2 regions of the Rhodococcus sp. 5G237 genome follow, and region 2 is predicted to be linked to the other one. Evidence: riboswitches for the same ligand, from Rfam matches in the RefSeq annotation. Region 2 holds a riboswitch; the other holds the start of a gene.
What was found. Region 2 has a riboswitch for S-adenosylmethionine ahead of metX (homoserine O-acetyltransferase MetX). Riboswitches for the same ligand answer to the same signal wherever they lie in the genome.

Region 1: another riboswitch for S-adenosylmethionine. It lies ahead of ACWPOC_RS03410 (aminotransferase class V-fold PLP-dependent enzyme); the one in region 2 lies ahead of metX (homoserine O-acetyltransferase MetX).

Annotation. Positions count from the first base shown of each region.
Region 1 covers NZ_JBSNCD010000002.1:14,611-26,518, forward strand. Annotated here, with positions in the region: gene ACWPOC_RS03400 (M1 family metallopeptidase) at 1-132, opposite strand, end outside; gene ACWPOC_RS03405 (Pls/PosA family non-ribosomal peptide synthetase) at 99-4,004, opposite strand; SAM riboswitch class IV at 4,170-4,287, shown strand; gene ACWPOC_RS03410 (aminotransferase class V-fold PLP-dependent enzyme) at 4,356-5,669, shown strand; gene ACWPOC_RS03415 (hypothetical protein) at 5,877-6,509, shown strand; gene ACWPOC_RS03420 (winged helix-turn-helix domain-containing protein) at 6,571-7,101, opposite strand; gene ACWPOC_RS03425 (YbaK/EbsC family protein) at 7,321-7,794, opposite strand; gene ACWPOC_RS03430 (crotonase/enoyl-CoA hydratase family protein) at 7,908-8,738, shown strand; gene ACWPOC_RS03435 (inorganic diphosphatase) at 8,807-9,298, opposite strand; gene dacB (D-alanyl-D-alanine carboxypeptidase/D-alanyl-D-alanine endopeptidase) at 9,561-10,904, shown strand; gene ACWPOC_RS03445 (zinc-dependent metalloprotease) at 10,901-11,908, shown strand, end outside.
Region 2 covers NZ_JBSNCD010000008.1:129,602-141,509, forward strand. Annotated here, with positions in the region: gene ACWPOC_RS19715 (maleylpyruvate isomerase N-terminal domain-containing protein) at 1-298, shown strand, start outside; gene ACWPOC_RS19720 (glycosyltransferase) at 309-1,523, opposite strand; gene ACWPOC_RS19725 (wax ester/triacylglycerol synthase domain-containing protein) at 1,643-3,118, shown strand; gene ACWPOC_RS19730 (bifunctional methylenetetrahydrofolate dehydrogenase/methenyltetrahydrofolate cyclohydrolase) at 3,124-3,978, shown strand; gene ACWPOC_RS19735 (DUF3017 domain-containing protein) at 4,005-4,289, shown strand; gene metX (homoserine O-acetyltransferase MetX) at 4,286-5,413, opposite strand; SAM riboswitch class IV at 5,548-5,659, opposite strand; gene ACWPOC_RS19745 (NADP-dependent isocitrate dehydrogenase) at 5,929-7,146, shown strand; gene ACWPOC_RS19750 (hypothetical protein) at 7,292-8,506, shown strand; gene acnA (aconitate hydratase) at 8,553-11,183, opposite strand; gene ACWPOC_RS19760 (CaiB/BaiF CoA transferase family protein) at 11,180-11,908, opposite strand, start outside.

The DNA of each region.
Region 1 (11,908 bases), on a different contig from region 2:
GGAGACCCGGTAGCCGCGGTTCCCGCTCTCGGGCAGATAGGGGTCGAGCGGCCGGTCCGCGGCGACCGGCGCGACGGGCTTGGCGGCCTTGATGGGCTTCACCGCGGTGACCAGTCGTTCGGCGTGGTCCACGGCGTGATCGGATTGCCCTGCCAGCGAGTGGACGGCGGGACGACGTCACCGCGCATCACCAGCGAGGCCGGGCCGACGGTGGCACCGTCGCCGATGCCCGAGGCGGGCAACGCGACGCATTGGGGGCCGAGCGTGGCGCCGGCGCCGAGGGTCACGGTGTCCATGGACATGATCCGATCATGGAACAGGTGGGTCTGTACAACACAACCGCGTTCGACGGTCGCACCGTCGCCCAGTGACACCAGGTCGGCCTCGGGCAACCAGTAGCTCTCACACCACACACCGCGGCCGATCCTCGACCCCAGCGCGCGCAGCCACAGGTTCATCACGGCGGTGCCCGCCGCGGCCCGGGCGAACCACGGTGCCGCGACGGTCTCGACAAAGGTGTCGGAGACCTCGTTGCGCCACACGAACGAACTCCACAGCGGGTGCTCGACGCGTCCGATCCGACCGACGACGAGCCACTTCGCGATCACGGTCACGAGGCACGCCACGGCTCCGGCCACCATGAGCACGAGACCGCCCAGCAGCGCAGCGGCGAGATAGCCCAGGTGCACGGCGAGGGTGTTGAGGGCGAAGAGCACACCGAGCCCGATGCCGTAGGTGACGACCATGGGCACGAGCCGGAAAGTCTCCACCGCGCCACGCGCGATCTTGAGTTTCAGCGGCGGTTCGAAGGTGCGACTCGCGTCGCTGTCGCCGCTCGCGCGCCGCAGGCGCACCGGGGGACTGCCCAGCCACGACGAGCCGGATTTCGCCTTCTCCGGAGCCGCGGAGAGCACCGCGACGAGCCCGTGCTTCGGGACCCGGCGACCCGGCGCCGCCATGCCCGAGTTCCCGAGGAAGGCGCGCTTGCCGACCTTCGCATGCGAGATGTACAGCCATCCGCCGCCGAGTTCGTAGGAGGCGACCATCGTGTCGTCGGCAAGGAACGCTCCGTCGGCGACCTTCGTGAACTTGGGGACCATCAGCACGGTCGACGCCTCGACGTCCTTGCCGATGTCGGCGCCGAGCAATCGGAGCCAGATCGGGGTGAGCATCGACGCGTAGAGCGGGAACAGGAAGGTGCGCGAGGAATCCATGAGGCGCTCGGTGAACCACACCTGCCAGCCCACGCGGCTGCGCACGGGATGCCAGCCCTCTGTCATCCCGACGGCGAGCAGTCGCACCGCCATCAGGGTGAGCAGGGCGAAGACGAACATCGTCAGCAGCGCCGCGACGGGCAGCATCGCCAGGGAGTGCACCACGGCGTCGGAGACGGTGGGGGTGTCGTGCACCCACCACACGAGCAGCGCGACCCCGGCGGCGATCGAGACGACGGGCAGGCCGCCGAGCAGGATCGACGACAGCGCGTAGACCGGCACCCACCTGTCGCCCCGCGGCGGAGTCGCGGCGGGCCACGGCCGGTCGGCCTTGCCGGCCTTGCGGGCGGGGGAACCCGACCAGTTCTGCCCGGCCTTCACGCGACCGAACACCGCGGATCCGGCCTCCACTTCGGCGTTCTTACCGATCCGCGCACCGGGGGCCAGGAACGATCGGGCGCCCACCGTGGCACCGGCACCGATCCGGATGCTTCCGATGTGGACGACGTCGCCGTCCACCCAGTAGCCACCGAGATCCACCTCCGGCTCGACGGCACAACCGTCGCCGAGTTCGAGGAGGCCGGTGACGGGCGGAAGACTGTGCAGGTCGACGTCGCGGCCCACCTTCGCTCCCAGCGCCCGCGCGTACTGGCGCATCCAGGGAGCGCTCGAGATGTTCACGGCACCCACGGCCTCGGACAGTCGCAGGGCCGTCCACAGCCGGAGGTGGACGCTCCCGCCGCGGGGGTAGCTTCCGGGCTTCATGCCGCGCAGGAGCAGACGCGAACCCGCGACGGAGATCGCCATGCGTCCGACGGGCGTGAGGAACAGCAGGACACCGAACGCGACCCACCACCACGACAGGGTGACGGTCCACGGCACGTCCACGACGAACGCGACGACGTTGTTCAGGATCGCCAGCCACGTCACCCACTGCAGTCCGGTGAGGGTGGTGAGGACGGCGGTCACCGCGATCTGCCCGAGCTGGGCTAGTCGCGGCACCGGCATCACCTCACGCGGTGTCGCCGCTTCCGTCGGCGCGAGTTCGTCGAGATAGACGGCGAGCGATCCGAGCCTCGGGTGGTCGTACAGTTCCGCGACCGTCATCTCCGGATACCGGCTCCGCAGCGCCGTGACGAGTTGCGCCGCCGCGAGGGAACCACCGCCGAGTTCGAAGAAGTCGTCGTCGACGCCCTCGATCCGGGCGCCGAGGATGTCGGTCCACAGTTCGGCGACCCATTCGGCGGTGGGATCGAGACCGAGTGCTTCCACCGAGTCGGCATCGGCGCCGGGCAGCGGCCACGGCAGGGCGTTGCGGTCGACCTTGCCGGACGTGCGGGTGGGCAGTTCGTCGACGAGCGCGAGTCGCGGGACGAGCGCGGCCGGGAGTTGTTCGGACAGCAGGTCGTGGGCCGACGCGATGTCGAAGTCCGGATCGGTGGAGGCGATGTATCCCACGAGGATCGAATGCCCCGCGACCGTCTTGCGGACCGCGCACGCGCCGCCCGCCACACCGGGCAGGTTCTGCAGCGCGTTGTCGACCTCGCCGAGTTCGATGCGGCGGCCACCGATCTTGACCTGGTCGTCGGCGCGCCCCTGGAACAGCAGGCCGGCGCGGTCGAGCGTCACGAGATCACCGCTGCGGTAGGCGCGGTCCCAGCCGAGAGTGGGCATGGGAGCGTACTTCTCGGCGTCCTTCGCCGGATCGAGGTAGCGCGCGAGACCGACACCGCCGATGACGAGTTCACCGGTCGCGCCCTCCTCGACGGGGTTGCCGTCGGCGTCCACGACGGCGAGATCCCATCCGTCGAGGGGCAGGCCGATGCGGACCGGTCCGGTGCCGTCCATCAGCGACGCGCAGGCCACGACGGTCGCCTCGGTGGGTCCGTAGGTGTTCCACACCTCGCGTCCCGGAACGGCGAGACGTTCGACGAGATCGGGTGGGCAGGCCTCGCCCCCGAAGATGAGCAGACGCACCGCCTCGAGGGCTTCGGCCGGCCACATCGCCGCGAGGGTGGGCACCGTGGAGACGACGTTGATGTTGCGCGAGACGAGCCACGGCCCGAGATCCATGCCGGAGCGGACCAGCGCGCGGGGCGCCGGAACCAGACAGGCGCCGTGCCGCCACGCGAGCCACATCTCCTCGCACGAGGCGTCGAACGCTACCGACAGGCCGGCCAGGACCCGGTCGCCGGGACCGAGCGGCGCCCCCTGGCAGAACATCCGTGCTTCCGCGTCGACGAAGGCCGCCGCGTTGCGGTGGGTGACGGCGACACCCTTCGGTGTCCCGGTCGAACCGGAGGTGAAGATGATCCACGCGTCGTCGTCGAGGTTCGGACCCCGTACCACCGGGGTGCCCGACGGTGCGGCCGTGCCCGGTCCGATGCCCTCGTCGGTGACGATGGCGGTGACCTGCGCTTCCGAGAACACGAGTTCGGCCCGCTCGTCGGGATCGTCGGCGTCGACGGGGACGTACGCGGCGCCCGCGGCGAGAATGGAGAGAATCGTCACATACAGGTCGCTGCGCCCGGAGGTCATGCGCACCCCGACCCTGTCGCCGGCCCCGACACCCGCGTCGTTCAGCGCATACGCACCCGCGATCACCGCCTCGGCCAGTTCGGCGTATTCGAGGACCGTCGAGCCGTCGTCGATCGCGGGGGCGTCGGGATGTGCTTCGGCAGTGCTCCGCAGCAGGTCGACGAGGGTGCGGGCGGGTGGAGCGTGCGACGCGCGGAGGAACTCGTCCGGGATGGGGGACCGGCCGACGGGGGTCGAGGTTATGGCTGGCAACTCCGCGGGTCCTTCTGCTCGATGGTGCTTCCGGTTATCTCACGTCCGGGTGGACGGCAGGTGAACGTTCGGCGCGCAGAACGCGTGTCGGCGTCGTGCGGTGCCGGGCGACGCGGAGCGGTGCGGGGTTGACACGGCTCGGTCGTCCTGCCATTCTCTTCGCCAGGTCATGAGTACCAGCGTCAAGCCCCGGCTAGCTGGTCGGCAACCCTCCAACCGCGGTGGGGTGCTCCGGGTGACGACCGGGCCGTGAATCCACTACCGGACACGGCAAGCGCGGACTCCGCCGGCGACGAGAATTCTCCGTCGTAGGCGTCACCGGCGGGTCCCCGAGTACACGAGGGATTTGTCATGACTGCTGTAGCCGCCACCACCTGCATCGCTCCGTTCGCCACCGTTTCCGGCTGTGACGTGCAGGTTCCGCTCGTCCAGGGTGGTACCTGCACCTACGCGAACTTCGACTACGCGGCGAGCGCACCGGCGCTGTCCGCCGTCACCGACCGCATCACGGAGCTGCTGCCCTTCTACGCGAGCGTGCACCGCGGCGCCGGATACGCCTCGCGGATCAGCACCACCGCCTACGAGGACGCCCGCACGTCCGTCTCGCGCTTCGTCGGCGCGGCCGACGACCAGGTCGTCGTCTTCACGCGCAACACCACCGATTCGCTGAACCTGCTCGCGAGTGCGGTGCCCGGCGATGTCGTCGTGCTCGACATCGAGCATCACGCGAATCTGCTGCCCTGGAAGAATTCTCGCATCGTCGAGGCCGCGGACACCGTCTCCGAGACGGTGTGGCGCCTCGCGGTCGAACTCCAGCGCGCCCCCGCGGCCCTGCTCGCCGTCACCGGTGCTTCCAACGTCACCGGTGAGGTCCTGCCGATCGCCGAACTCGCCGAGCTCGCACACGCTTCCGGCGCCCGGATCCTCGTCGACGGTGCGCAGCTCGTGCCCCACCGCCGTGTCGATCTCGCCGAGCTCGGTGTGGACTACCTCGCGTTCTCCGGCCACAAGCTGTACGCGCCGTTCGGTGCGGGAGCGCTCGTCGGCCGCCGAGACTGGCTCGACGCCGCCGAGCCGTATCTCGCCGGTGGCGGCGCGGTGCGCGAGGTGCGCCTCGATCACACCGAATGGGCCTGCGCCCCTGCACGTCACGAGGCCGGCACCCCCAACGTGCTCGGTGTCGCCGCTCTTGCCGCCGCGTGCGATGCGCTCGCCGGTTTCGACTCCGACGCGGTGACCCGTCACGAGGAGGCCCTGTGCGCCCTGCTCGTCGACGGTCTGCAGACCATCGACGGTGTGGAAGTGCTTCGGCTGTGGAACGATTCGGCCGACAGCGTCGGCATCGTCACCTTCACGGTCGACGGTTACGAGCCCGGCCACGTCGCCTCCTATCTGTCCGCCGAGCACGGCATCGGCGTCCGTGACGGACGTTTCTGCGCCCACCCGCTGCTCGCGCGGGTCGGTCGCGCCGGCGGTGCCGTCCGGGCGTCGCTCGGGCTCGGCAGCTCGTCCGCTGACGTCGAGCGGCTCCTCGGAGCGCTCCGGTCGCTGGTCGAGAGCGGGCCGACGTGGGTGCACGCGAAGACCGACGGCGTGTGGAATCCCTCGCCGGAGACGCGTCCCGGTCTCGGGGCGACCGATGGCGACGCATCTCCGTGCGTCTAGCGGTCGACAATTCCCCACAGGATAAGTAGGGTAATTCGCATGGAACGGACGAGGGCGATCGCTGCGGCACGCTGGTGCCGTCGCCATGTCGACCTCTGCCGTACGGCATCGGGAATCTGTCCGGACTGAAGGTCTTCTCCTCACAGTCTTCCGGCTCACAGGCCGATCCCTCCGTGCCGCTCCGCGGCCCGTACCGAGAGGCACCCCATGTCCGTCGCATCCACCGTCACCCCTGGATCCGCAGATCCGGCCACCGCAGACCCGGCCGTCGTCGAGTCCGAAACCGTCCGGCCGTTGCGTGTCGCCGTCGAACTCGCCGGTCACTCCGGGCCCGACTACTGGGCCGACCTGACCCTGGGGCGTGCCGGCGACCCGCCGCTCGACCTCAGCGCCGATGCATCCAACGTCGTGCGGGTGCGTGCCGCCGACCTGCGTGAGGCCGGGAAACTGCGCGACCGCATCCGCGCGGAGGCCGCCGGGGAGGGGCGCGATCCCGATTCGGTCACGGTGCTCGTCGACGTCGAGGTCGTCCTCGCCTCCGATGCCCGCACCGCCCGCACCCGGCGCACCCGCCCGGAATCGACTCGCGGGGAGGCCGGCACGCTGTCTTATGTCGGAACGCCGCACGGTCTCGCCGGGTTGATCGCCGACATCCATGCCGTGCAGGTCGCCGACGGCGTCACGCTGATCCCGCTCGCCGCGCCGTTCACCGTCGAGCATCTCGTCGACGGAACGCTGCCGTGGCTGGAGTCGCGCGGCCTCATCGAGGTCTCACCGACCGTCGTCGAGGTCCTGCGCCGGTTCGGCGAAGGTGCCCAGGCGTCCGTGCGCGCTTCCTGACATCGGTCGGTATCACGAAGGAGGGGCAGGTGTTCGACTCCTGCCCCTCCTTCGCATGCGTTCACGCCGTGCGGCGGTCGAGTACTTCGACGACGTGCACGCGCGGATCGGGATCGAACCGGTAACCCGAACCACGCACGGTCGTGATGATGTTGCCGAAACGTCCCAGCTTGGAACGGATCCGGGAGACGTGGACGTCGACACTGCGGTTGCCGCGGTCGGTGTCGACGTCGTCGTTCTCGGAGTAACCGGCGCCGAGCGGCCGCAGCGCCGCGCGGGACACCACGACGCGGGGCCGGCGAACCAGATGCGCGAGGATCTCGAACTCGCTGTGACTCAACTCGACCCGCTGATTGTCGAGCACCAGTTCGCGGGCCGGCAGATCGATCACCAGAGGGGTCGGGCCGGGACTGAGGAGGGTGTGGGTGCGCGCACCCGGGAGCAGATCGAGCGCGGTCTCCCGCAGGGCGTCGGCAAGGGCTGCGAGATCGCCCGCCGATCCGGCGTTCGTGTCCGAGATCTGCACGATGAGAACGAGTTCGGGGGAATCGACCGAGCTGCCGGCCGGGTTCTCGATGGAGGACGTGGTCATGGAAGGGCTCCGCTGGTCGGAAGGTGAACGGCGCCGGGCAGGCAACTACCCGCAGCAGTGCGGCGCCGGGAAAGAGGAAGGGATGGTGCGGATCTCAGAACGCACAGAGGCACGAGCGGGTACGGCACAGGTCGACATGCCTGCGGCTCCACGCTCGGACTGTCACGACGGAGAGTGTACCCGGGTGGAGATGCCGGCGGTACCGGTAGGTGGACGGTCTCAGTCCACGTCGACGTCGATCGCTGCGGTGATGCGCATGAGCTCCGAATAGACGGTCCGGAACAGTGTGTTCGGGCACCCACCCGATGCCCACAGATCCGGATAGTGCTGCAGCGCACGGTCGATGTAGGTGGGCAGGTTCGTGGGGTGACCGAGCGGTGCGACGCCACCGAGTGGCTGACCCGTGACCTCCGTGACCAGATCGGGGGAGGCCGGCACGAGTTCGCCGCCGAGACGCTCGCCGGTCCGTTCGACCGACACGCGGTGCGCGCCGGACACGAGCAACAGGATCGGGTCGTCGTCGAGCAGGAAGACGAGCGACTTCACGATCGCGCCCACCTCCACACCCACCGCGGCAGCGGCCTGCTCGGCGGTGTGCACGGTCTCCGGCTGCTGGACGATCAGACCGTGATGGCCGCGGGAGATGAGCGTGTCCGACACGCGGTGGGCGTTCGGATGCAGCGACCTGGTCATGGATCAAGAGTAGGAAAATCGCCGCGCGATGGGTGCGGTTCCGAGGACGCGTCGTCGTCGTGTCGTGTCGTGGGGTCGGTGCGAAACGAAGATCCACAAGTTACTCTTCAGTAATGTCCGATCACTCGCCCTGGAAAGCGTTCACCGTCGAACGCAAGGATCACGTCGCACAGGTCACGCTCATCGGCCCCGGCAAGGGCAACGCCATGGGTCCCGACTTCTGGGCGGAACTGCCCGTCCTCTTCGGTGAGCTCGACGCCGACCCCGAGGTCCGCGCCGTCGTCCTCGCCGGTTCCGGCCGGAACTTCTCCTACGGCCTCGACCTCGTCGCCATGGGCGGCAGCCTCGGCGCCGTCGTCTCCGGCAAGGCGCTCGCGAAGCCGCGCACGGACTTCCACACGTTGATCAAGAACATGCAGGCGGCCATCACGGCCGTCGCCGACTGCCGCAAGCCGGTCGTCGCCGCGGTCCAGGGCTGGTGCATCGGCGGAGCGGTCGATCTCATCTCCGCCGCCGACATCCGCTATGCGAGCGCCGATGCGAAGTTCAGCGTCCGCGAGGTCAAGGTCGGAATGGTCGCCGACGTCGGCACCCTCGCCCGGCTCCCGCTCATCATCGGCGACGGTCACGTCCGCGAGCTCGCGCTCACGGGCACGGACATCGACGCCACCCGCGCCGAGAAGATCGGTCTCGTCAACGACGTCCACGACGACGCCGACGCAGTGCTGGCCGCCGCCCACGCGACCGCCGCGGAGATCGCCGCCAACCCGCCGCTCGTCGTCCAGGGCATCAAGAACGTCCTCGACCACACGCGCTCGCCGCAGGTCGACGACAGCCTCCGCTACGTCGCGGCGTGGAACGCGGCGTTCCTGCCGTCGGAGGACCTCACCGAGGCGATCACCGCCGTCTTCGAGAAGCGCCCGCCGCAGTTCAAGGGCGAGTAGACCCCGCATACGACGGATCCCCCGGACGATCACATCGTCCGGGGGATCCGCGTTGTGGAGGCTCGGTGTCAGTGCCCGCCGTTGTTCTTCAGGCGCTCGACCGACGCGGTCACCTCGGCCTCGGCCTCGGCGCGACCGACCCAGTCGGCGGCCTCGACGTGCTTGCCCGGCTCGAGATCCTTGTAGTGCACGAAGAAGTGCTTGATCGCGTCGAGCTCGAACTGCGAGACGTCGCTGATGTCCTGGACGTGATCCCACCGCGGGTCGCCGGCCGGGACGGCCAGGATCTTGTCGTCGCCACCGGCCTCGTCGACCATCTTGAACATGCCGATGGGGCGGGCCTCGACGATCACGCCGGGGAAGACCGACTCGGGCAGCAGGACCATGCAGTCGAGCGGATCGCCGTCCTCACCGAGGGTGTTCTCGATGTAGCCGTAATCGGCCGGGTAGCCGAACGAGGTGTACAGGTAACGATCGAGCTTGACGCGTCCGGTCTCGTGATCGACCTCGTACTTGTTCCGCTGTCCCTTGGGGATCTCGATGGTGACCTCGAACTCCACGCCTTGCCTCACTTCGTCGGTGTTTTTCCGGCGGATACGACATCCGTATCTGCGGTGATGGTCCGCAGAGAGGATAACGGTCGCGGCGCTAGGCTGGAGGTGCAGGTACCGGGGCCCCGAGTGCGTCACAGCAGTATGCGGCCGGCAGCGGGAAGTGCGGGTGGCTGGTCGACCAGTGTGTGCAGGATGCAGCGGAGGCGTGTTGACGGGGCAGGGTGGCAACAAGAAGCAGGGTTCACTGGCAACCAGGCGACGACGGAACATGAAGATCCTCTTCGGGATCTGGGGTGCGGGTTTCCTCGCTCTCGTCGTGGGCGGGGCCTTCGCGATCTACGACGTGCGGGCGTCCGCCGGCGCGGTCGTACTCCCCGCCCCGGCGCCGGTGGTCGCGACCCCCGCGGTCGCCGCGGTCTCGCCCGACGCTCCGATGCCCGACCCCACCTCGCTGGCGGCGGCACTCGACCGGGCCGTGAACAATCCCGGCCTCGGTGACTTCGCCGGGTCGATCACCGACCCCACGACCGGCACGGTCCTGTGGTCGAAGGACGCCGATCGCGCGCTGATCCCGGCCTCCACTACGAAGATCCTCACCGCCGCGGCGGCCATGCTCGTGCTGCCCTCCGACCATCGGATCACCACGCGCGTCGTCGAGGGTTCGAAGCCGGGGGAGATCATCCTCATCGCCGGTGGCGACCCCACCCTCTCGGCGATGCGGCCCGGACAGGAGAGCTTCTACCCGGGTGGCCCCCGCGTCGCCGACCTCGCCGAACAGATCCGGCGCAGCGGCGCGACGGTCGAGACCGTCCTCGTCGACACGAGCCTGTACAGCGGAGATCCGCTCGCGCCGGGCTGGTTCCCGCAGGACGTCGGCGACGGCTACGTCGCGCCCATCGAACCCGTGATGCTCGACGGCGGCCGGTCGAACCCGCTCGAGGACGAATCGCCCCGCAGCGCGACGCCCGCTCTGGACGCCGGACGCGCACTGGCGACCGCGCTCGGCGCCGATCCGGCGCGAGTCGCGCCCGGGTCCGCCTCGCCGGGCGCGGCGCCCATGGCGTCGGTCCAGTCGGCGCCGCTCACCGTGCGTCTCGGCCAGATGCTGCGCCGATCCGACAACGTCCTCGCGGAGACGATCGGACGGGAGGTCGCGGTCGCGACCGGCAACGAGCACTCGTTCGAGGGCACGACGAAGGCTGTGACCGGTACCCTGCAGCAAGCGGGTCTGGACGTCACCGGAGTGACGTTGCGCGACGTCAGCGGGCTCTCGGTCGAGAACCGGATCCCCGCTCGCACGCTCGATCGCGTGATCTCGGAGGCGGCCGGACCGGACAGGACGGAGCTGCGGCCCATGCTCGACTATCTTCCCGTCGCCGGAGCGACCGGCACGCTCGCCGATCGCTACGGCACCACGACCCGTGCCGGAGCCGGATGGGTGCGCGCGAAGACCGGCACGCTCACCGAGGTCAACGGACTCGCCGGATACGTCGTCGACTCCGACGGCCGCGTGCTGTCGTTCGCGCTGCTCTCCAACGGCAGGTCCCCGAGCGAGGCCCGGCCCGCCCTCGACGCCGTGGCGTCGGTACTCCGTGAGTGCGGTTGCCGATGACCGGCAAGGAGCGGGCACTCGGCGACGCGATCGACTGGTCGTTCGCGGCCGGGGTCGGCGTGCGCCTCACCCGCTCCGAACCCGCGATGTCGCGGTACACCCGCGACGCGGTGCAGGACGAGTTGTTCTCGGCCGCCGCGCGCGCCGAGGGACCGGTGCGCGAGCACACACGTCTCGACGACGGAACCGAGCCGCCGCCCGCGCAGGTCGTCGACCGGCCGGGCTGGGTGCGTGCGGCCGCAGCGTCGATGGCCGACCTCACCGCGACATCGGGCGACGATCCGGCCGGCTCCTCCCGGCGCTGGGTGGGCAAACCGGCGGGCGCGCAGGCCGGCGCCATGCTCGCCTACCTGTCGTCCGCGGTGCTCGGACAGTACGACCCGTTCTCCCGTTCGCTGCTGCTCGTCGCGCCCAATGTCGTCGCGGTCGAACGCGCCCTGAAGGTACCGCCCGCCGACTTCCGGCTGTGGGTGTGCCTGCACGAGGTGACCCACCGCGTGCAGTTCGCACAGGCACCGTGGATGGCCGAGCTGATGCGCGAGGCCGCCGCCGACCTCGCCACCGCGGTCGAGGAACCGATGGGCGACGTCGCGACCCGCGTGGTGTCGGCGGTGAAGGACCTGCGCACTCCCGGCGACAAGCCGATGTCGGAGCGGGGCATGCTCGGTGTCGTGCGGGCGCTGCAAGCACAGTCTCAGCGCGAGTCGTTCGACCGGATCCTCGCGCTCGGAACGCTGCTCGAAGGACACGCCGATCATGTGATGGACGGTGTCGGCCCGGCCGTGGTCCCGTCGGTCGCGCGGATCCGGCGCGCGTTCGACAACCGGCGGCACCGCAACAGCAGCCCGGTGCATCGCCTCATCCGGCTCGTCCTCGGCATGGACGCCAAGATGGCCCAGTACGTGCACGGCAAGAAGTTCGTCGACGCCGTCGTCGCCAAGGTCGGCATGGACGACTTCAACGCCGTGTGGTCCGGTCCGGACGCCCTGCCCACCCTGACCGAG
Region 2 (11,908 bases):
TGCCCTCTCGACTGCGGTGATCGAACGGCTCGGTGCCGGCGAGGACCGTCTGATCCGGGTGATCGGGGACAAGGGGATCCGGTTGCACTCCTATCTGCCGACGCGCACCTTCGAACTCGCCGTCCACGGTCTCGACATCGCAGCTGCCGCGCATATCCCTTACGAGCCTCCGGCCGACGTCCTCGAAGAGGCGACCCTGCTGGCCACGAGGATCGCGCTGGCACTCGGCGACGGTACGACCGTGCTGCGGGCCCTGACCGGACGGACGTCGCTACCGGACGGTTACTCCGTCGTGTGAGCGGCGACGTTCAGCGCAACCGGGACCGGAACATTCGGTCCTCCAGCAACGCGAGCACGGATGCCGGGGGAGGCAATCGTGCGATCTCGTCGCGCAATCGCTCGGCACCGCGGCGGAGAGAGCCCGAGGACAGCGCGTCGAGGGTGATCCCTCCGAGCTCCGCCGAGGTTACGGTGACGGGATCGATCGTGGTCCCTGCGCCCAGCGCGACCAGCCGTCGGGCGTTGAGTTCCTGGTCCGCGCCCATCGGAAGCGCGACGACCGGAACGCCGTGGGTGAGCGCACCGATGACGCTGCCCGATCCGCCGTGATTGACGACGAGATCGACGTGCGGGAGCACGGTCGACTGCGGCACGAACCGTTCGATGCGGACGTTGTCGTCCGGTGACGGCAGGGTGGCCGGGTCGACGTCGCAGCCGACGGTGACGAGCACGCGCGCAGGCAGTCGGTGCAGCCCCCGGACGAGGCGGACGAAGAGATCACCGGACTCGGTGTTGAAGACGGTACCCAGCGTGACGTACACGCGGTGGGGCTCCTCGCCGCTACGAAGCCAGTCGATCGCAGGGTGTCCGTGGGACGCGCGCGACGGGCCCGAGCCTATCGAGACGGCTGTGGGAGGCAACGGGAAGTCGGGATCGCGGAACGACGGTGGGAACGGTGAGATGACGAGATTCCGTTTCAGGAAGGAGAATTCGGGATCCAAGGGGAGTCCGTGGGTTGCCCGTAGTCGTCCCAGTGGCTCACGGATGCGGTCGATCCGGGTGAGTGCTCCGGACGCGATGACGTCGACCACCACGCGGGGAACGGCGGCGTGTTCGGCTGCCGTCATCGCACCGAAGTCCATCTCGTCGCAGATCACCAGGTCCGGATGCCAGCGGTCGATGACATCGCGGACCAGGTCGAATCGTCGCGCCGCGAGCACACCGGCGAAGTGGGTGCCGATCACCGAGTACTCGTGGTCGAGGTCGGGAGGAGCGAGCGTGCCCGTGGACCGACCGGAAGGAGATGTCGTGTCCCCCTCGGGGAAGTGCGCGTCGAAGCCTTCGGCGCCTGCGAGGACGTCCGCCTCCCCGCACACGCCGAGACGGTGGCCGGCCCCGCGCAGGACGTCGGCGATCGGGAGCATGGGTGCGAGATGGCCGAGGCCGCCTGCGAACGAGAACAGGACACGACGCGCGGCACGGCCTCGTGTACTACCGGTCGTCGATCCGGCTCCGTGCGCCATGGTCGAATTACACCGCTCCGCGCTCGTGTACGCGAATCGCCGACCGGGTGTGGCTCCGAGCGGTAGCTGGTTCAATCGAGAGGCACGAGCAGCGGGCGACCCGGGAGAGAACCATCGCGATGACACGCCGACGCGGAATCCGACTGGCCGCGCGGGATGCGCTCCACGTCTTCGTGGGGGACACCGACCCCGAAGCCCCGCCACCGACCATGGTGAGCTTCTACGTGTTCGACGCACGAGCAGGCGAGGCCCCCATCCACACCCGTGAGGATGCCGTCACCTGGATCGGGGAGCGTCTGCATCGCACACCGGCGCTCGGCCGACGTCTGCACCGCGTGCCGGCGGACCTCGACTTCCCCTACTGGGTGGAGACGGACGTCGACCCGGACGACCACGTCCGGTACGAGACGATCGGACCGACCTCGCGCAGCGAATTGCATCGGATGCTCGCGTCGACGAAGGAACGCCGTCTCGATCTGTCCGCACCGCCGTGGGAAGTGCACGTCCTGACCGATATTCGCGGCGTCGAGGACCTCCCCGAGGGCGCCACGATCGTCGCGCTGCTCCTGCACCACTCGGTGACCGACGGGCTCGGAGCCGTCGAGATCGCTCGTGCGCTGCTCGACGATCCGTCTGCCACCCCTTCGGCGGGAGGACGAGTTGTCGCCGTACCCGGAACGGTCCGCGCGGCGGCAGCCTTGCCCTTCCGGTACGCGAGGATGCTCCCGGCCCTGGTCGCAGCACGTCGCGCTCGACGAGCGCTGGGTGGTCTCACCGCCTCGGGGGAGATCACCACGCCCCGGCCGCAACGTCCCCGCACCCGCTTCGACACCGACGCCGGCGGTCCCTGGCAGCTCGGCATCGTCCGTATGCCGCTGCCGGAGGTGCGTGCCGTCGCGCGCGCCACGGACACCTCGGTGAACGACCTGCTTCTGACGGTCGTCTCGGGCGGACTGCGCGCCTACCTCGCGTCCTACGAGGAGATTCCCGCCGACTCGCCGGCGGCGATCGTTCCGGGATCGCTCCGAGACGGGGCGGGAACGGAGTCGGAGAACAAGGTCACGCTCATGTATGTCGACCTGCACATCGACCGGACGGATCCGCGCGAGCGACTCCGCCGAGTCCACGAGTCGGCCGCTCTCGAGAAACAGCGCATCCGGCGTCCGGAGTCGGCTGCCTCCGTTGCAGCGGTGGATGCATCGCCCGCGTTCGACCTGGCGATGACGATCCGACGAGCGCACCGCAGGCGGGTGGGGCCCACGGGAGACGTGGTGCCGCTGGCCAACACCACCGTGACGAACGTGCCCCGCGGGCCGGTCGAGAGTCTCCGCTTCGGTGACAGTCCCGCCGTCGAGGCGATCGGTACTCCGATGCTCAACCGGAACTATGGTCTCGTCCACTCCGTGACGTCGCTCGGCGAGGTTCTCACCTTGTCTTTTCTGGTATCGGACTCCTGCATGCCCGACCCCGGGCAGTACGAGCGGTATCTCGCCGAGGCCTTTGCGGAACTGTCCCGGGACTGCCTGCCTCCGGGCGCCCGGACGGTTTCCGGTACCGGCCGCGATTCGACGCCGGACGGGCGCCTGGAAGAATGAACGACGTGACTGCGACGATCCTGGACGGCAAAGCAACCCGCGACGAAATCTTCGAGGACCTGAAGGTCCGCGTGGATGCGCTGAAGGCCAAGGGCGTCACGCCCGGCCTCGGCACGATCCTCGTCGGCGACGATCCGGGATCCGCGGCCTATGTGCGCGGCAAGCACAACGACTGCGCGAAGGTCGGCATCACGTCGATCCGCAAGGATCTGCCCGCCGACATCACCCAGGAGCAGCTGTTCGAGGCGATAGACGAGCTCAACGCCGATCCCGCCTGCACCGGCTACATCGTGCAGCTCCCGCTGCCGAAGCATCTCGACGAGAACGCGGCGCTCGAGCGCATGGATCCGGGCAAGGACGCCGACGGACTGCACCCGGTCAACCTCGGCCGGCTCGTGCTCGGCAAGGAGGCTCCGCTGCCCTGCACGCCGCGCGGCATCATCCACCTGCTGCGCCGCTACGACGTGGAGATCGCCGGCGCGCACGTGGTGGTGGTCGGTCGTGGCGTCACCGTCGGTCGCCCGATCGGTCTGCTGCTGACCCGTCGTTCGGAGAACGCGACGGTCACCCTCTGCCACACCGGCACCCGTGATCTCGCTGCAGAGGTGCGTCGCGCCGACATCATCGTCGCAGCCGCAGGTGTTCCCGGCCTGGTGACGGCGGACATGGTCAAGCCCGGCGCCGCGGTGCTGGACGTGGGTGTCTCCCGCACTGAGGACGGACTGCGCGGCGACGTCGCCGCCGACGTGCGCGAGGTCGCGGGCTTCGTGTCCCCGAACCCCGGTGGCGTCGGACCGCTGACCCGCGCCTTCCTTCTGACCAACGTCGTGGAGCGGGCCGAGCAGCTCGCGTCCCGATAAGCGGGTCGACGACCCCGGGAGACGAGATGGCTCAGGCTCTGCGATTCACGCGTCTGAACCTGCCGCTGCTCGCGGTCACCCTGGTGATCGCGGCAGCGGTGATCCTGGTGATCGCCGACCGGTGGCGACGCGGAGCGTTCGTCTTCGGCGGCGCCACCATCCTCGCCGGCCTGTTCCGCTGGGCTCTCGACGAGGACAAGGTCGGTGTCCTCGCGGTACGCGGCAAGACGTTCGATGTCGTCTCGATGATGGTCGTCGGCGGAATCGTCGTGGCGCTCGCCGCGTCGATCGACCCGCTGGGAACCGACTAGCCCTCGGCGAGCTTCATCAGTTCGACGAGGAGCTTCGCGACCTCGTCGGCCTCGGTGAGGAATCCGTCGTGCCCGTCGCGGGAGACGAGCACACGCAGGTCGCCCGATCCCGGGAGCAGATCCGCGATCTCCTGCTGCAGGCGCAGCGGATACAGCCGGTCGGAGTCGACGCCGGCGACGATCGTCGGGACCGGGGTGGACGCGAGTGCGGCCTCGACGCCGCCGCGTCCGCGCCCGACGTCGTGCCGGTTCATCACGTCGGACAACACCACATAGGTACCGGGATCGAAGCGCGCGACGAGCTTGCGCGCCTGGTGCTCGAGATAGCTCTGCACGGCGTACCGGCCGCCGCGCCACGGGTCCTCGTCGTCCTGGGGGAGATTCCCGAAGCGCGTGTCGAGTTCGAGTTCGGTCCGGTAGGTGAGGTGCGCGATGGTCCGGGCGATGGCGAGCCCGGCTTCGGGACGCCGCCCCGTGCCGTAGTAGTCGCCGCCCTGCCAGTCGGGGTCGGCCGTGATGGCCGCCATCTGCGCGCTCTGGGTGCCGATCTGGTCGGCGGTCGCGCGGGCACCGGTGGCGAGGACGAGCGACGCCCGCACCCGCTCCGGGTACGCGATGATCCACTCGAGGGTGCGCATGCCGCCCATCGATCCGCCGGTCACGGCGGCGAGGACGTCGATACCGAGCTTGTCGAGCAGCGCCACCTCGGCCGCCACCTGGTCGCGCACGGTGATCAGCGGGAAGCGGGATCCCCAGGCCTTGCCGTCGGGTGCGGTGCTGCCGGGGCCGGTGGAGCCGCGGCACCCGCCGAGGATGTTCGTCGAGACCACGCACCAGCGATCGGTGTCGATCGGAGCGCCCGGGCCGACCATGCCCGACCACCAACCGGGGGACGGATGGTCCGGTCCGGCGGGGCCGGTGACGTGCGAGTCGCCGGTGAGGGCGTGTTCGACGAGCACCACGTTGTCGCGGGCGGGGGACAGTTCGCCCCACCTCTGCACGGCGATCGTGACGTTCGGCAGCGTCTCGCCGCTCTCGAGCGCGAGATCGCCGATGTCGATGGTGTCGAGGCGTCCGTCCGACGGGGGCAGTTCGACGCGACGCCGCTCGGTGCCCGCCGTCAAGAGATGACCGCCTCGAGGCTCGCGGTGGGCTGGCAGCGCCGGCTGCGGATGTCGGTCATCGTGTCCTTCCGGCGGTGATGGGAGGTGTGATCGTGGCTTGCGTGCGACAGCACATCATCATCTCAGTCCTCCCGACAACAGGCTTGTCGGTGGGGTTCCACCGACCGTGTCATCACCCGGAGCACCCCACCCCGGTCGGAGGGTTGCCGGCCAGCAAGCCGGGGCTTGACGCTGGCACTCATGACTTTCCCGGCAGTCTAGCGACTCTCCGTCGCAGGGTCCTATGCACCCTCTGAACATCCCTGACCAGCAGGAAAGTTACCGGTCGGTAGGGCGTGGGGGTGGGACGAGGCGCTTTGCGGTCATCGGCAATAGCAGTACGCTTGTCATGTTTGGCCGCGGTCCAGGACGTGGACACGGCCATGCTCGCTGCTCGCGAGCCGACGGCGATCGCACCCACAAAGTGCGGTCGATTGGGGACCTACAGAAACGTCCTAGGAGGACACGAAGCGCATATGTCCAAGATCAAGGTTGAAGGTAAGGTCGTCGAACTCGACGGCGACGAGATGACCCGCATCATCTGGCAGTTCATCAAGGACAAGCTGATCCACCCGTACCTGGACGTGGATCTCGAGTACTACGACCTCGGCGTGGAACACCGCGACGCCACCGACGACCAGGTGACGGTCGACGCGGCGAACGCCATCAAGAAGCACAACGTCGGCGTCAAGTGCGCCACCATCACCCCCGACGAAGCGCGTGTCGAGGAATTCGGTCTGAAGAAGATGTGGCGGTCGCCCAACGGCACCATCCGTAACATCCTCGGCGGCACCATCTTCCGCGCGCCCATCATCATCTCGAACGTACCGCGTCTGGTGCCGGGCTGGACCAAGCCCGTCGTCGTCGGCCGTCACGCGTTCGGCGATCAGTACCGCGCCACCGACTTCAAGGTCGACCGCCCGGGCACCGTCACCATCACCTTCACGCCCGAGGACGGCAGCGAGCCGATCCAGCACGAGGTCTGCCGGATCCCCGAGGACGGCGGCGTCGTGATGGGTATGTACAACTACAAGAAGTCCATCCAGGACTTCGCGCGTGCATCCTTCTCCTACGGCCTGCAGCGCAACTACCCGGTCTACCTGTCGACCAAGAACACGATCCTGAAGGCCTACGACGGCATGTTCAAGGACGAGTTCCAGCGGATCTTCGACGAGGAGTTCAAGACCGAGTTCGAGGCCGCCGGTCTCACCTACGAGCACCGCCTCATCGACGACATGGTCGCATCGTCCCTCAAGTGGGAGGGCGGCTACGTCTGGGCCTGCAAGAACTACGACGGCGACGTCCAGTCCGACACCGTCGCGCAGGGCTACGGCTCGCTGGGTCTGATGACCTCCGTCCTGATGACCCCGGACGGCAAGACCGTCGAAGCGGAGGCCGCACACGGCACCGTCACCCGGCACTACCGTCAGCACCAGCAGGGCAAGCCGACGTCGACCAACCCGATCGCGTCGATCTTCGCCTGGACCCGCGGACTCGAGCACCGCGGCAAGCTGGACAACACCCCCGAGGTCATCGAGTTCGCGCAGCAGCTCGAGGACGTCGTCATCAAGACCGTCGAAGCCGGTCAGATGACCAAGGACCTCGCACTGCTCGTCGGCCCCGAGCAGGGCTGGCTGACCACCGAGGAGTTCCTCGCCGCACTCGACGAGAACCTGCAGAAGGCTCGCGCCTGATCTTCCGCTCCGTTCTCGACAGCATGTACACGGGACGCCCGAATCGGGCGTCCCGTGTCGTGTTTCCCGAGCACTCCCGGCACCGGCTACCGTTTCGTGTACCACTGTCAGTCGCATCACCGTAGGGCCCGGGAGGAGGACGGCCGTGACCACCACTGCCACCGACTCCGAAGGCCGCGGCGGAGCGCACGCCCGCCGACGGTTCTGGACGCGGGTGTGGATGCTGATGTTCGGCTCGGCGCTGGCCTACCTGCCGGTCGCCCTCGCCCCCAACCTGATCCATGCGATCGCCCGCCGCACCGACGAACTGGCCTACGACCGGTCCACGCCGGTGCGCAGCGGCGTGCTCACCACCCTCACGATGGGTGAGGCCGCCGCCGTCCTCGGGGTGCTCGCCGCCCTCGTCATTGCGCTCAATCTCATCGCGTGGTCGCTCGGCCCCGCCATCACCGCCGAGGGTTCGTCCCGATCGACCGAGGCGCTGCGCCTCGAACACCTCGAATTGTGCGGGTCGGTGTTCGGCGTCGGGGCGACGATGACCTTCGTCGCTGCGCTGCTCGACGGCCTCCCGCACTCCGTGGATCTGGCGGCGCTGCTGCTGTTCCCGGCGGTCTTCGTGATCGTGGTGCTCAGCCAGGATCTGTTCCTCGCGACCCAGCGCGGCGTCGGTGCCCGCCGTCGTCTGCGCCGGGAGGCGTCACTGCTGCGCCGACGCGAACTGCTCGCCACGGCGGCGAGGCTGCGACCGGACGACCCGCGGGTCGCCGGCCACCCCTTCGCGGCGCTCGCCATCGAACTCGCGGTCCTGGCCGTCGTCACGGTGGTGACGGGGCTCCTCATGATCGTGGTGTTCGACGACGAGTCGGGTTCCGGGCCCCTCCTGGACTCCTCGGACGTCGCTTTCGTGGTGGTCACGTCCGCGATCACGATGTTCACGGCTGTCGTCCTCGTGCTGTGGACGGTCCGCTGCTGGTTGCTCCGCCGATACGTCGGCGCGGTCCTGGCCGCGGCCCTGGGTGGCACCCTCTACGTCGTGGTCGGTGCGGGAATCGTGTGGGCGGCACTCGACGAGGACGCCGTCGCCGAGGCGATCGCCTCCGCCGCCGTCCTGTACGCCTGGATAGTGCTGCCGGCCGCCGTCCTGCTCCTCGGCACCGTCGGGGTCGGCCGTCGGGGTCGGTTCCCGGGTGTCATCGCCGCCCTGCGCGCCGCGGTGTTGCGCGAGCGGTACCGGGTGCGGCGCGCCGAGCTCGACGGTGGCCGGAGGAACGGTCGAGCGGAGGGGTCCGTCCCGCCGCTCCGTCATCTGATCGTGCGGGCGCGCACCGTCGCCCGTGTCGCTCCGGCGGACCGGACATGACGACGGGGACGTCCTCCTCGGAGGACGTCCCCGTCGATCCACTCGTCTACCGGTGTGCGCCCACCGGTTCGGGCTCCGTTGCCCGCTGCCGCTCCGTCTGCTCGGTCAGCAGGTGGCCGAACAGACCCCCGGCGCGCAGCCATTCCCACTCGAGGGGAGTGTCGATCCGACAGAGCGCCGTGCCCTCCCACGCGATCTCGCCCGCACGGCGGACCCGGACGGTGATCTCGGTGGTCGATCCGAGATCGGCCAGTCCGATCAGGTCGATATCCTCACTGCCGTCGAAGGTCTCCGGGGTGGGTCCCTGCCACTGGATCGGCAGGACGCCCATCGCGACCAGATTGGTGCGATGGATGCGTTCGAAGCTACGGGCGAGGACCGCGCGGATGCCGAGCAGCCGAGTGACCTTCGCGGCCCAGTCCCGCGCCGATCCGGCGCCGTACAGTTCACCGGCGACCACCACGACCGGCGTGCCCTGCCGGCGGTGGTACTCGGCGGCCTCGTGGACGGGCACCGGCTCCTCACCGGGTGCCGTGCGCGTCCAGCCACCCTGCTTCTCGGGCACGAGCAGATTTGCGAGGCGGGTGTTGGCGAAGCCACCCCGGATCATGACGTCGTGATTGAGCCGCCGGGAGCTGAAAGTGCCCAGCGCCCGGTCGCCCACACCGCGCTCGCGGAGCCAACGCCCTGCTGCGGAGTCCGGCAGGACCCGTGCGACCGGCGAGATGTGGTCGGTGGTGACCGCATCGCCGAGGACCAGCAGAGGCCGCGCGGTCAGATCCCCCGTGAGGGTGGGAGACGTCAGCTCCGGGTCGGTGAAGGGCGGGCGACGGATGCTGCCGGCCTCCCCGTCCCAGCGGTAGTGCTCGCCGCGCGGGTACTCGAGTTCCTGCCAGCGCGTGGTGGTCAACTCCCGGTGCGCGTCGCGCCCGAGTGCGGTGGCCTCGTGCTCGGCCAGCAGCGCGTCGATCTCCTCGTCGGAGGGCCACAGGTCGGCGAGGGTGACGTCGGTGCCGTTCTCGGCCCGCCCGATCGGTTCGCTCGTCACGTCGATGCGGACGTTGCCCGCGAGGGCGTAGGCCACGACCATCGCGGGGGAGGCGAGGTAGGCGTGTGCGACGGCCGGGTGGATGCGTCCGGTGAAGTTGCGGTTGCCCGACAGCACCGCCGCGAGCGCGGTGTCCTTCGCCCGGTCGGCTCCGGACAGGGCCGGGCTGAGCGGCCCGGAATTGCCCATGCAGGTGCCGCATCCGAATCCCGCGACCTGGAAGCCGAGCCGGTCGAGGTGGTCCTGCAGACCCGCCGAGGCCAACAGATCGGCGGCCGCCCGCGAGCCGGGCGTGAACGACGTCTTCGTCCAGGCCGGCGGACGCAGACCGGCCGCGACGGCGTTGCGCGCCAGCAGACCCGCTGCGACCAGCGATCGGGGATTGGACGTGTTGGTGCAGCTGGTGATCGCGGCGATCGCAATGTCGCCATCGAGCGGTCCGCTCTCGCCGCGGGAGGCCGGAACCTCGGCGGGCGACAAGGCGTCGTGCGGCCGGGACGGTCCGGCGAGGGTGGTGGTGATGCTCCCGAGGTCGATTGACAGACCGGTCTCGAACCGGGGTGCCGGGCTGCTCGGGGTGCGGAACAGACCCTGGGCTCTCAGGTACTGCTCGGCGAGCCGGACACGCTCGGGGGAGCGGCCCGTTGCGGCCAGGTACTCGATCGTCCGGCGATCGGCGGGGAACCACGCCATCGTCGCCCCGTATTCGGGTGCCATGTTGGCGACGGTTGCGCGGTCGGGCACCGACAATGCCTCCAGGCCCGGACCGTGGAACTCGACGACGGCGCCGACGACGTTCAGTGCGCGCAGCTTCTCGGCGAGGGTGAGGGCGAGATCGGAGGCGAACACCCCGGGGGCGAGACGTCCGGTGAGCTCGACGCCGACGACGCGGGGCACGCGGATCATGACGGCCTGCCCGAGGGCCGCGGCGGTGGCCTCGATGCCGCCGACGCCCCAGCCGGTGACGCCGAGAGCGTTGATCATCGTGGTGTGCGAGTCGGTGCCGACCAGGCTGTCCAACGCTGCGACGTGACGGCCCTCGGATTCGGTCGTGGTCACGACCGGTGCGAGGACCTCGAGGTTCAGCTGGTGACAGATGCCGAGCCCCGGCGGCACGACACGGAGACCGGGAAGCCGGTCCTGCGCCCAGCGCAGGAAGCGGTACCGATCGCGGTGACGCTCGTACTCCAGATCGATGTTGTGAAGTGCCGCTTCGGGATTCGCGTATTCGTCCACCTCGAGTGCGTGATCCACGACCAGGTCGAGGGGCAGCGCCGGTTCCAGTGCGGACGTGTCCAGACCCTCGGCCCGGGCACGTTCGAGCAGGGTGATCATGTCGGCCAGCACCGGGATGCCCGAGGCGTCCTGGAACAGCACGCGACCCGGGAAGAACGGGATCGCGGCCGTCTCGTCGCGGCGGGTGACGGCGTGGACGTGCTCGGGCAGCGCCTGCGGATGACCCTGGTGACGCAGGATGCCCTCGACGAGCGTCCTCAGCGACCACGGCAGGTCGGAGATCGGTCCGGCGCCGTGCGCTTCGGCCTCGGCCAGGCTGTAGTAGTGCAGGGGAGTGCCGGCCTCGTCCGCGACCGGCAGAGCGGTCAGAGAGCGGAAGGGATCGGTCGTCATACCGCGCCTTCTTCCCGGAAGCGGGTGATCTGCTCGTCGCTGAAACCGATCTCGCGGAGGATCTCGTCGGTGTGCTCTCCGAGCGTCGGCGGTGCAGTATCGGGACGGACCGACTCACCGTCGACGTGCGTGGGCAGACCGAGGACCTGGACGGTGCCGGATCCGGCCGCCACATCCAGTTCGGAGATCAACCCGCGGTGGCGGATCTGATCCGAGCGCAGCGCTTCCGACACCGGAGCGACGGGCGCAGCAGGAACGCCGGTGTCGAGCAGAATCTCGTCCCACTCGGCCGCCGTCTTCTCCTTGAGCGAGATCTCCAGTTCGTCGCGCAGGATCTCGCGGTTGCGCTTGCGGTCCTCGCGGGTGACGAAACGGGGGTCGGTGACGAGCTCCTCGCGGCCGAGCACCGTGCACAGGATCTCGTACTGTTCCTGCTTGTTCGCCGCGATGTTGAGGACACCGTCGGCAGTCCGGAACGCACCCGACGGCGCCGAGGTCATGTTCTCGTTGCCCATCGGTACCGGCTCCTTGCCGGTCACCAGATGGTTGGAGACCACCCAGCCCATCGAGGTGATGGCCGCGTCGAGCATCGACGTGTCCAGATACGCGCCCTGCCCGGTCTGTCGCTGGCGGACGATGGCGGCGCACACCGTCATGGCCGCGGCCATACCGCCGAAGCTGTCGCAGACGGGATATCCGACGCGCAGCGGCGCGGATTCGGTGTC